Regions from separate parts of the Chelativorans sp. AA-79 genome, predicted to be linked through region 2. Evidence: predicted binding sites of a transcription regulator. Region 2 holds the regulator's gene; each other region holds the start of a gene.

What was found. Region 2 encodes LexA, which represses DNA repair genes until DNA is damaged. Its sites were predicted from a motif close to TGTTCNNNNTGTGTTCNG; they were not measured.
Positions count from the first base shown of each region.
Region 1: a site for LexA is predicted at 1,861-1,878, ahead of PVE73_RS19165 (2'-5' RNA ligase family protein). Genes of this name have one in related genera too.
Region 3: a site for LexA is predicted at 2,339-2,356, ahead of PVE73_RS26685 (damage-inducible protein). Genes of this name have one in related genera too.

Region 1 covers NZ_CP120361.1:3,901,096-3,904,518, reverse strand. Annotated here, with positions in the region: gene PVE73_RS19175 (beta-L-arabinofuranosidase domain-containing protein) at 1-1,244, shown strand, start outside; gene PVE73_RS19170 (hypothetical protein) at 1,359-1,733, opposite strand; gene PVE73_RS19165 (2'-5' RNA ligase family protein) at 1,911-2,495, shown strand; gene PVE73_RS19160 (DUF1513 domain-containing protein) at 2,730-3,423, opposite strand, start outside.
Region 2 covers NZ_CP120361.1:2,764,993-2,768,415, reverse strand. Annotated here, with positions in the region: gene glp (gephyrin-like molybdotransferase Glp) at 1-824, shown strand, start outside; gene lexA (transcriptional repressor LexA) at 921-1,631, shown strand; gene PVE73_RS13440 (ComEC/Rec2 family competence protein) at 1,745-3,423, opposite strand, start outside.
Region 3 covers NZ_CP120362.1:155,684-159,106, reverse strand. Annotated here, with positions in the region: gene PVE73_RS26695 (error-prone DNA polymerase) at 1-94, opposite strand, end outside; gene PVE73_RS26690 (DNA polymerase Y family protein) at 91-1,614, opposite strand; gene PVE73_RS26685 (damage-inducible protein) at 1,529-2,290, opposite strand; gene PVE73_RS26680 (ATP-dependent helicase) at 2,482-3,423, shown strand, end outside.

The sequences.
Region 1 (3,423 bases), 1.1 Mb from region 2:
GGGAGCCGCATTTCTTCACCGAGGAAGCGCTGAGGGATGGCCGCGACCCGAAGGACTTCGTCTTCGGCACCTATGAATACGGCCAGGCACACATGCCCGTGCGCGAGCAGCGCAAGGTGGTGGGCCATGCGGTGCGCGCCATGTATCTCTATTCGGGCATGGCCGACATCGCCACGGAGTACAAGGACGACACGCTGACGACGGCGCTGGAGGCACTCTGGAGCGACCTCGCCGACAAGCAGATGTACGTCACCGGCGGCATCGGCCCGGCCGCCTCCAACGAGGGCTTCACCGACTATTACGACCTGCCCAACGAGAGCGCTTATGCCGAGACCTGCGCCTCGGTCGGCCTCGTCTTCTGGGCGAGCCGCATGCTCGGCCGCGGGCCGGATCGCCGCTACGCCGACATCATGGAGCAGGCGCTCTACAACGGCGCGCTCTCCGGGCTTTCGCTCGACGGCCAGACCTTCTTTTACGAAAACCCGCTGGAAAGCGCGGGCAGGCACCACCGCTGGACTTGGCACCACTGCCCCTGCTGCCCGCCCAACATCGCCCGCCTGGTCGCCTCCCTCGGCGCGTACATGTACGGCGTGGCGGACGACGAGATCGCGGTGCATCTCTATTGCGAAAGCGTGGCGGAAGCCACACTCGGCGGCGCCAGGGTGAAGCTCACCCAGAAGACGAACTATCCCTGGCAGGGCGCGGTCGGCATCGGCCTTTCGCTCGACCGGCCCGCGCGCTTCGCGCTTTCGCTGCGCATTCCCGGCTGGGCGAAGGGCGCGACGCTTGCGGTCAATGGCAGGGCTGTCGACCTCTCCCAACTGATCTCCCATGGCTATGCCCGCATCGAGCGGGAATGGCGGGATGGCGACCGGCTGGAGCTTCACCTGCCGCTTGCCGCCCGCGCGGTCTGGGCCGATCCCCGCGTGCGGCAGGATGCCGGTCGCGTGGCCGTCATGCGCGGCCCTCTTGTCTACTGCGCGGAGGCCGTGGACAACGGGCCGGGCCTCAATTCCATCATTCTGGACGGGCAGGAAGAGGCTCGTGAGAAGGCCATGCCCGATATTCCCGGTGCGGTGGCGATCGAACTGCCTGCTTTGCGCGAGACGGCTGAAGGTTGGGGCGAGGGGCTCTATCGCGAAACCCCGCCCGAGCGGCAAAAGGACCGCGCGGTGCTCGTCCCCTATCACCTCTGGGACAACCGTGCGCCCGGCGAAATGCTCGTCTGGATGCGCAACGGGTGAGGCGGCTGTCCCCGGAATGGAGTCCCTTCGCACCCCTGTCCGCGCTTCGACAAGCTCAGGAGGAAAGGGGTGCGAAGGGCGCGGCTTTCAAAAATTTCCGGCCCACTCAATAAGCTATTCCGACTTCATTCCATTGAAAACGCCGGCTCCAAACCGCCTTCTCGGCTTGTAGGGACTGGCAGGATTCACATCGAGATCCACGTCCTTGACGCAGCTTTGCGACTGCCGATGGCTGGAGCCCGCATGCCAGGGGCCGTCGCGAAGGCGCGCATTTCTGACCTTGGCAAGTTCCAGGCATTTCCAATTCCTCCGAGGCGGTAGGCCGCTACTGCTCCCTCCGCCGAACTGGAACACCAGCGCCTTCTCCTTGCCGTCGCTATGGCCGAGGATGATCGGGCAGATCTCGCGCGAATAGCCGCCATAGGTGCAGATGACCTGCTTGCGGTCCCGCATGGCCTCGGCGAAAAGCCTGTAGGTTGCGCTCGGCATGGGTTCTCCTCGCTTCCACGCAGATAGGGTGATGCGGGACCGGCGTCGAGCTTCGGCTCGATGGCCGGCAGGCCAGAGGGGGCGCGAAGGGGCGCAATCATCTCGGGTGAAGAATCCACCTTGCAAATGTTCACTATTTGTTCTAAAAGGATGCATGCGTGCATGTGGAGTTTGCGTATGTATGCCCAATACGCTTTCGATTTCATGGAGCCCCTGCCGCCAAGACCCAAATTGGCGGAGAGGCTGATCTTCATGCTCTTCCCGGATCCCGTCACCGCCGTCGAGGTCGACCGGTTCGGGAGCCGCTTCATCCGCGAGCACTCCCTTGCGGGCAAGCGGCTGCGACGGGCGCGGCTGCACATCTCCCTGCACCATCTTGGCGACTACAGGAAGCTGCGCAGCACAATCGTCTATGCGGCGACGCAGGCGGCCAAGGTGGTCTTCATCCCGCCATTCGATATCACCTTCCGGTCTATCGTGAGCTTTGCGGCGCCGCCGCGAAAGAAGGAGCGGCCGCTGGTTCTGCTGGGCGAAGGGGAGGGGCTGACAAAACTCCATCAGGCGCTCGCCGAAGCCCAGCGGAAGAACGGCTTGCGCGCGTCGGACCGTCTTACGCCGCATATGACGCTCTTCTACGGGGAAGGCGTTCCCGCGCAGGCGATCGAGCCGATCCGCTTTACGGCGCGGGATTTTGCCCTGGTTCACAGCAAGCTTTGGCTCTCGGAATATGATGTGTTGGGGCGCTGGCCGCTTCGGGGGTGAGGTGCGGAGATGGGGGCGGCGGCTATACCAAAGGTCTTAACTCTTGACCGGTGGTAGCGTGTCGATGTTCAGGCATGGATCCTCGGGTCAAGCCCGAGGATGACGACGGCATGGGCTTTCTGCCAACCACCACCGTTCGAGATTTGCGGAGACCTCTCCACTTCGTCATCTCGGGCTTGACCCGAGGATCCATGCCTCAACGGTTCAGCCGGCAAGGCGGTTGAAGTAGGGCCGTTAATATGACCAGAGCCGGCGCAGGTGGTTGTCCCAGGCGGGCTGACCCGCGCCCTCGTCGCGGATGGGGTTCGAGCCGGCGGGGCCGGCCATGACGATCGCGCCGCGCCCGCTGGTGGCGAGCACCGTCTCGGCCGCCGCGGGCGCCACGCCGCAGCCGTCCGCGAGCGGCTGCTGTCCGAGCGAGCGGCCCGTCGCCGTGTCCCAGAAGGCGATGAGCCCGCCATGCGGGCTGGAGGTTGCGAGAACGCTTCCGGAGGCATCGATCGCTACCGAGCCCACATAGTTGCGCAGCCCGTGCAGGATTTCCCTGGGGCCCGGGAAAAGCTCGATTTCGCGCCCGCGTCGGTGCCGGCCCACGAGCGGCGGCCGGTCGGAGGCCGGGCCCTCGTACTGGCAGCCGAACCAGACATGGCCGGCGCGGTCGATCGCCATGTGGCGGATCGAGAGCTGGTGAAGCTCCGGCGCGAGCGAGACCTTCTCCATCGCATTGCCGGAGGCGACGTCGACATAGGTGAGGTTCGGCGCCATGGTGGCGAGGTTGAGCTTTGCGCCCCCATAATCGGGATGGGTGAGAATGCCGCCATTGGCGATGCAGAGCGTTTTCCCGTCGCGCAGAAGCACGGCCTCGTGCGGCCCGACGCCCTCTGTCGGAAACTCGCCGATGCGGCGGAACGCGTCCGTGGCGTCGTAG
Region 2 (3,423 bases):
CGTCGGGCCGGCACATCCGGCGCGCGGGCCTTGATTTCCGCGAGGGCGAAACGATTCTCGCGCAAGGCCGGCTTCTCGATCCTGCAGCCCTGTCGCTGGCCGCCGCCGCCGGACATGCGCGGGTGCCGGTGGTGCGCAGGCCGCTTGTCGCCGTCATCGCCACGGGGGACGAACTCGTGCCGCCGGAGGTGGTGCCGGGTCCCGACCAGATCGTCGCTTCCAACAATTTCGGCATCGGCGCACTCGCAGGGCTCGATGGCGCACGCGTGCTGGACCTCGGCATCGTGCCGGACAGGCAGGACGCTATCGCTGCGGCGATCCAGAAGGCTCTTTCGGCACGTGCAGATATCATCGTGACGCTGGGCGGCGCGTCCGTCGGCGAGCACGACCTGGTGCGGCCGGTGCTCACGGCGGAAGGCATGGAGCTTGCGTTCTGGAAAATCGCCATGCGCCCTGGCAAGCCGCTGATGTTCGGCCGCTTTGCAGAAGCGCGCGTACTGGGACTGCCCGGCAATCCGGTCTCCAGCCTCGTCTGCGCCCATCTTTTCCTGCGCCCGATGGTGGCCAGGCTTTCAGGCCGCCCATTCCGGCCCGACTTGCGGACGGCCACCCTCACCAAGGCGATGAAGGCGAACGACGAGAGGCAGGACTATGTGCGCGCGGGGGTCGAGGAAAGCGCGGACGGGTTGACCGCGGCACCCTTCGACACGCAGGACTCCTCCATGCTGAGCACGCTCGCCGCGGCCAATGCGCTGGTCGTCCGCGAACCGAATGCACCCGCAGCCGAAGCCGGGGAGTCCTGCACGGTGCTGATGCTCCGGTAAGGGCTTTTATACCAAGCCACTTTACTGTTGCGGAACACAACTCGAACATATAGTGTATGTTCTGGTTTTGTTTATGACTGATTCCGGGTGGTAAAGATGCTCACGCGCAAACAGCACGAGTTGCTGCTTTTCATTCATGCCCGTCTCAAGGAGACCGGCATACCGCCCTCTTTCGATGAAATGAAGGAGGCGCTCGACCTGGCCTCCAAATCCGGCATCCACCGGCTGATCACAGCATTGGAGGAACGCGGGTTCATCCGCCGCCTGCCCAACCGGGCACGCGCTCTGGAGGTGCTCAGGCTTCCCGATTCGATCGCTCCCGGGCTCGCGGCGCCGCGCAAATTCTCACCCAGTGTCATCGAAGGCGGCCAGGGGCGCGGCGCGCCTGCTCCGAAGCCAGCCGCAAACAATGACGACGAGACGGGTGTGGTCTCGATTCCGGTGATGGGACGCATCGCCGCGGGTGTGCCGATCGATGCCATCCAGCACCGGACGCACTCGATCGGCGTCCCGCCCGATATGATCACGGGCGGCGAGCACTACGCCCTGGAAGTCAAGGGCGATTCAATGGTCGAAGCCGGAATTTTCGACGGCGATACGGTCGTTATCCGCCAGACACAGACGGCCAATCCCGGCGATATCGTCGTGGCGCTCGTGGACGACGAAGAAGCGACGCTGAAGCGCTTCCGCCGCAAGGGTGCATCGATCGCGCTCGAGGCGGCCAACCCCGCCTATGAGACACGGATCTTTGGCCCTGACCGCGTGAAGGTGCAGGGGCGGCTCGTCGGCCTCATCCGCCGCTATTGAGCGGCTGCTGTCTGAAAGAAGGGCCCCTGCCGGCGAATGGAGCCGCGGGGCTCAATCTCGTCGGCATGGAGCGTTGCTATAGCAGCGACCGGAAAAGGATTCACCCGCCCTCTTTATTCCCGACCTGTGACTGACAGGAGCCGGGTCTGTGACGCACGAGGAGGCGGTGCCTCCAGCCGGGGCTCCTTTTTCCGCCTTGTATAAGGCGGCAGGCCGCGCGCGGCCCTGGACCAGGTCCTGTGCGCGTGCCAGGGTCGGTATGGCTCTTCGATCGCGAAGGTGATGTCGGCGCGAAGAGCGGCTTCGCCGCGTCGAATGTCGACGACAGCGCTGCCCCTTCGCGCGAGTTCGCGCTTGGTGATGACAACCGCCCGGTTTGCACCGCAGGGGTTTCCCGCCGTCGCGTCATCGATCACGATCAGCGTTGCCGTCGCGCAGGCGATTCGGGCCACTTCCGGGCTTTCCGCATGAGCGATCACCGCTCCGCTTTGGTGCTGTGCGACACAAAGTCCGTCACCGCAGGAAAAGGCGTTCCCCGGCAGCCCGCCGACAGGAGCGCCGGCCGTTACCGGTTTGAGCACCCTTTCCGCGTTGAGAGAACGCGTCCAGTCTTCCATGGTGAAACCGTTGGGCCGGTTCCGGTTGACAGCGATGACGCCCCCTTCTCCGCCAACACCCACCAACCGGGCATCCTCGCTGATGAAGATATCAGGCAGTTCCCGTGTCATCAGCAACCCAATCCCGATGGCAAGGAAAGGCAGGGCCAAGAGCCTCAGCCGTGTGGTGGAAATGACGAGGATCACGAGAGCCGCCGTGAGTGCCAGCAGTGCCGGAAGCGGGATCAGCCCGACTGCGTCGATCGGTGTGCGATCGGAGAACCATTTCGCAACCGCGATCACGGCGGCGATCGCGTGCGCCATGATCTTCAGGAAAAACCCGTCGAGGCCGAAGGGCATGGCGACCATTGCCAGAACGGCCGCCGGCATGGCGATCGTCGAGACGAAGGGCATCGCTGCGAGATTGGCCGGCAGGGCCAGCGGCGTGGCGCGCTGAAAATGCCAGATGCCGTAGAGAGCCGTCGCCGTGCCCGCGATCAGCGAGGTGGCGGCGAGGCCGATCACGAAACCGAGCGCCATGCGCCCCGCGCGGTGGACCAGCGACCCGTTTGGGGGCGCAGCCGAAGCGCGACCGCTCCGACGTCCGCTCCAGACGGCATAGCCGGCTATCAGGGCGGCGGTTGCGGCGAACGACATCTGGAAGCTTGGCCCCACCACCTCGTGCGGCGACAGGGCGATGATGATGAGCGCCGCGATCGCCACATTGCGCATGGTGAGAGCAGCACGGTCGAAGATCAGCGCGGCAAGCATCACTGCAAGCATGATATAGCTGCGCTTGGCGGCCACCTCCGCACCGGAGATGAAGAGATAGAGCGTGCAGAAGGCAAGTGCCGCCGCCGCGGCATATTTCTTCACCGGCACGCGGGAGGAGAAGCCGGGAAAGAGGGCACTGCCGGCCCTCAGCATGAACATCACGGTGACTGCGACCAGCGCCATGTGCAGGCCGGAGATGGAAAGGATGTGCGCCAGCCCGGACCGGCGCAGCCATTCGTTCACCTCTTCCGGAATGCCCGACCGGTAACCGGTGATCACTGCCACCGCCACTTCGCCCTTCGACCCGTCGATTTGGCTGCGGATTCGTTCGGCGAGCGCCAGACGCACGGTCTCGAGGGTGCGGTTCAGGCGAGCGGTAAACGGCGCTTCGCCCGCAATCTCTGCACGCTCCGGCCCTTTCA
Region 3 (3,423 bases), on a different replicon from region 2:
CGGCCTGGGCGAACAGCTCTTCGCAACTGCTCGCCCCGCGCAGGAACGAGAAATGGCTCGTCACCTGCAGCTCGGCGTAGCGCGGCCCGCTCATCCGAAAATCCCGTGCAGGAACCATTTCTGGGACCCGCTCTCTCCACGTTCACCGTCGCCGGAGCGGAACAACCAATAGCGCTCGCCGGCTTCGTCCTCGACGCGGAAATAGTCCCTTACCGTCGTCATCTCGGCGTCGCGTTTCCACCACTCGCCGCGAATGCGCTCGGGCCCGTCGGCACGACGCACGCGCCGGCGCACGCCGCGCCAGGTAAACCAGACGGGCGGATTATCGGGCAGCAGCGCCATCGTCTCGATCGGTTCGGGCCGGGCGAGCAGCCGCGGCGGGCGTGGCCAGTCGCCTTCCCAGGTTGCGCCGCTCTCCGGTGCAAGGGCCGGAACCCGCGTGACCGAGCGCTCCGGCACATCGCTCTGCACCGGCTTGAACCGGTAGAGCCGGTTCTCGCCGACGCGATTGGCAAGCACGTCGACCAGGTCCGACAGGTCCGGCTCGGGCTCTTCGACAAGCGAGGAAATCGATTGTTTGTCCCTGAGCGGTTCGGATTGAACTGCGGCCAACACCATGACCTCGATGCCGAAGCCGGGATCGACGGTTTCGATCCTGTCGCAGAGAAGCCGGGTCAGGCGCCTTGAATCGCGCACCGGCTGGGCCGTGCCGACCCGGATGAACTGCATGGTGTTGTCGACGCGATGGAACAGCAGATCGAGACGGCGAGCGCCGAGCCCACGCTTTTCGAGTTCGGCGCAGAGGGCTTCGGCGAGCCTGGCCGTGTAGCGGGCGATGGTTTCGGCCGCGCCGATCGGCTCGCCGAAGACGCGGCGCACCTCGACCAGCTCGGGCGAGCGAACCGGATCGACCGGTTCGGCGAGGCGTCCCAGCGCCTGGTCGAGCCGGCGGCCGATTTCCGGGCCAAAGCGCAAGGCAAGCGGCGCCCGCGGTTGCGCCAACAGATCTCCGATGGTCTCGAAGCCGAGGGTGCGCAGACCAGCAACCGTGTCGGGGTCGAGCCGCAGTGCCGCCAGTGGCAGCGGCCGGAGCATCGCTTCTGTCTCGCCCGGCGCAATGACCGATGTGTACCGGCGCAGGAAGCGTGCCGCGGCATGGGCCGCACCCCATGTATCGGCAATCGCCGCCCGCGCCTCGACGCCGGAGGCGGCGAAGCGCTCGACAATTGTGGTGAGCATGGCGGCCTCGCCGCCATGGAGATGATCGGCGCCGGTGGTGTCGATCACCAGCCCGTCCGGAGGATCGGGCGCCACCACGGGCGAGATGCGCTGCAACGCCCACAATGCCAGCCTGTCGAGCCCTTCGGCGTCGGCCGCTGGGTCGGCATCGAGAACGACCAGACCCGGCACCAGCGCCTGGGCCTTGGTGACGGGCATGCCTACGCTGACGCCAAGGGCCTGCGCATTGGCATCGAGAGCGGTGATCAGCCGGCGGCGGCCGGTGCGGCCGACAAGGACGAGCGGCGCCTCAGCCGGAAGCGACGCGCCGTCCGAGTTCCTTCTGAGGCGATCTATTGGCCATCTTGGAAGGAAGAGCGATACGACCCTGGGCATCGCAGGCCTCCACTTCGAAATCAGCACTTTCCCCGGCCCGGCATCGGATCAGCTCGACCAGCCAGCGGGCACGCCCGAGGCCGGGAACCGGCAGGGGAGCAGAGGGCAGAACGGAAACCCGCCAGCGCGTGACACTGGCCGTGGGTTGCCCGAAATCCCCCGCCTCGGTCTGGCGCCGCCAGCGCCGGACGGCGAGACCGATCGTGTCCGAGCCTTCGGCCGCAAGCTGCAGGCGGCGGGATGCGGTCATCGAAAGACGAGCCGTCTCGGCGACCACGGCCCCGAGACCGCCATGGCGCAGTCCTTCCTCAAAGCACGCGAGCAACGCCTTTTCATCACCGGCCTCGACATGGATCACTCTGTCGGGCGGCAGCCCTGCCTGGGCGATCGCCGGGGCAAAAAGATCGGGACGTGTCACGATCCAGAGGACCTTGCCTTTGGTACGCGCGGCGATCCCCGCCGCGAACAGCGCGGCGGCCGCGCCGTCCACGGCGCCATTCCCGCCGCCGGCGACCTCATGCAGGCATCCCAACCCTAGCCCTCCTCCCGGAAGCCGGCGGTCGATCGCGGCGACACCGAACGGGAGGACCTCGCGCGCGCGGCCAGCACCGCTGTCCAAGTGCGCAATGCGCTCCTGAAGCTCAGCAATGACAGCGTTTGCCGCGCGATCGGCCACGTAAGTCCAGTTCTCCTGAGGGCTTTGCAACGCTACAAGGCGCTGTTATGTTCATTATTTGTTCCGATTCCGATATTGAGTCAATCAGACTCCGCGATGAGTCTTTCCGGTGCGGATGGGGACGAGACGGTAGCGCCGGCGCAGTGTTGGCCGATTGTCGTTGATTCGCAAGGTGATAGGAGCGGGACGGAATGAATGCGGCGCATCTGGAAAAATTGAACGACGGTCAACGCGCCGCGGTCATTCACGGTATCGGCCTGCCCGATGGCCAGGTAGGAGGACCGCTGCTGATCATAGCGGGTGCGGGCTCGGGCAAGACCAATACGTTGGCCCATCGTGTAGCGCAGCTGATTATTTCCGGCGCCGATCCGCGCCGGATCCTGCTCATGACCTTCTCCCGCCGCGCGGCTGGCGAAATGGGAAAGCGGGTGGAGCGCATCTGCGCCAGGGTGCTCGGCGACAAGGCCGGCATTTTGACCGACGCACTCTCCTGGTCAGGCACATTCCACGGGATCGGCGCGCGCATCCTGCGCGAATACGCCATCGAGCTGGGGCTCGATCCGCAATTCACCATCCACGACCGTGAGGACTCGGCCGATCTGATGAACCTCATCCGGCACGAGCTCGGCTTCTCGAAAATGGAAAGCCGGTTTCCGGCGAAGGGGACGTGCCTGTCGATCTACTCTCGCACCGTAAATGCCCAGGCACCCCTCGAGGATATCCTGCGCGCCAACTACCCCTGGTGCGCCGGTTGGGAAATGCAACTGCGCGAGCTTTTCGCATCCTATGTCGAGGCCAAGCAGATCCAGAACGTACTCGATTACGACGATCTGCTGCTTTACTGGGCCCAGACCATGAGCGACGCGGCGCTGGCCGACGAGATCGGCGGCCGCTGGGATCACGTTCTGGTCGACGAGTATCAGGACACGAACCGCCTGCAGGCGACGATCCTGACCGGCCTCAAGCCCGGCGGTCGCGGCTTGACCGTCGTCGGCGACGACGCCCAGGCAATCTATTCCTTCCGCGCGGCCACGGTCAGGAACATCCTCGATTTCCCGAAGGAGTTCTCGCCGGCCGCCGAAATCGTCACCCTCGAGCGCAATTATCGCTCCACTCAGCCGATCCTCGCCGCG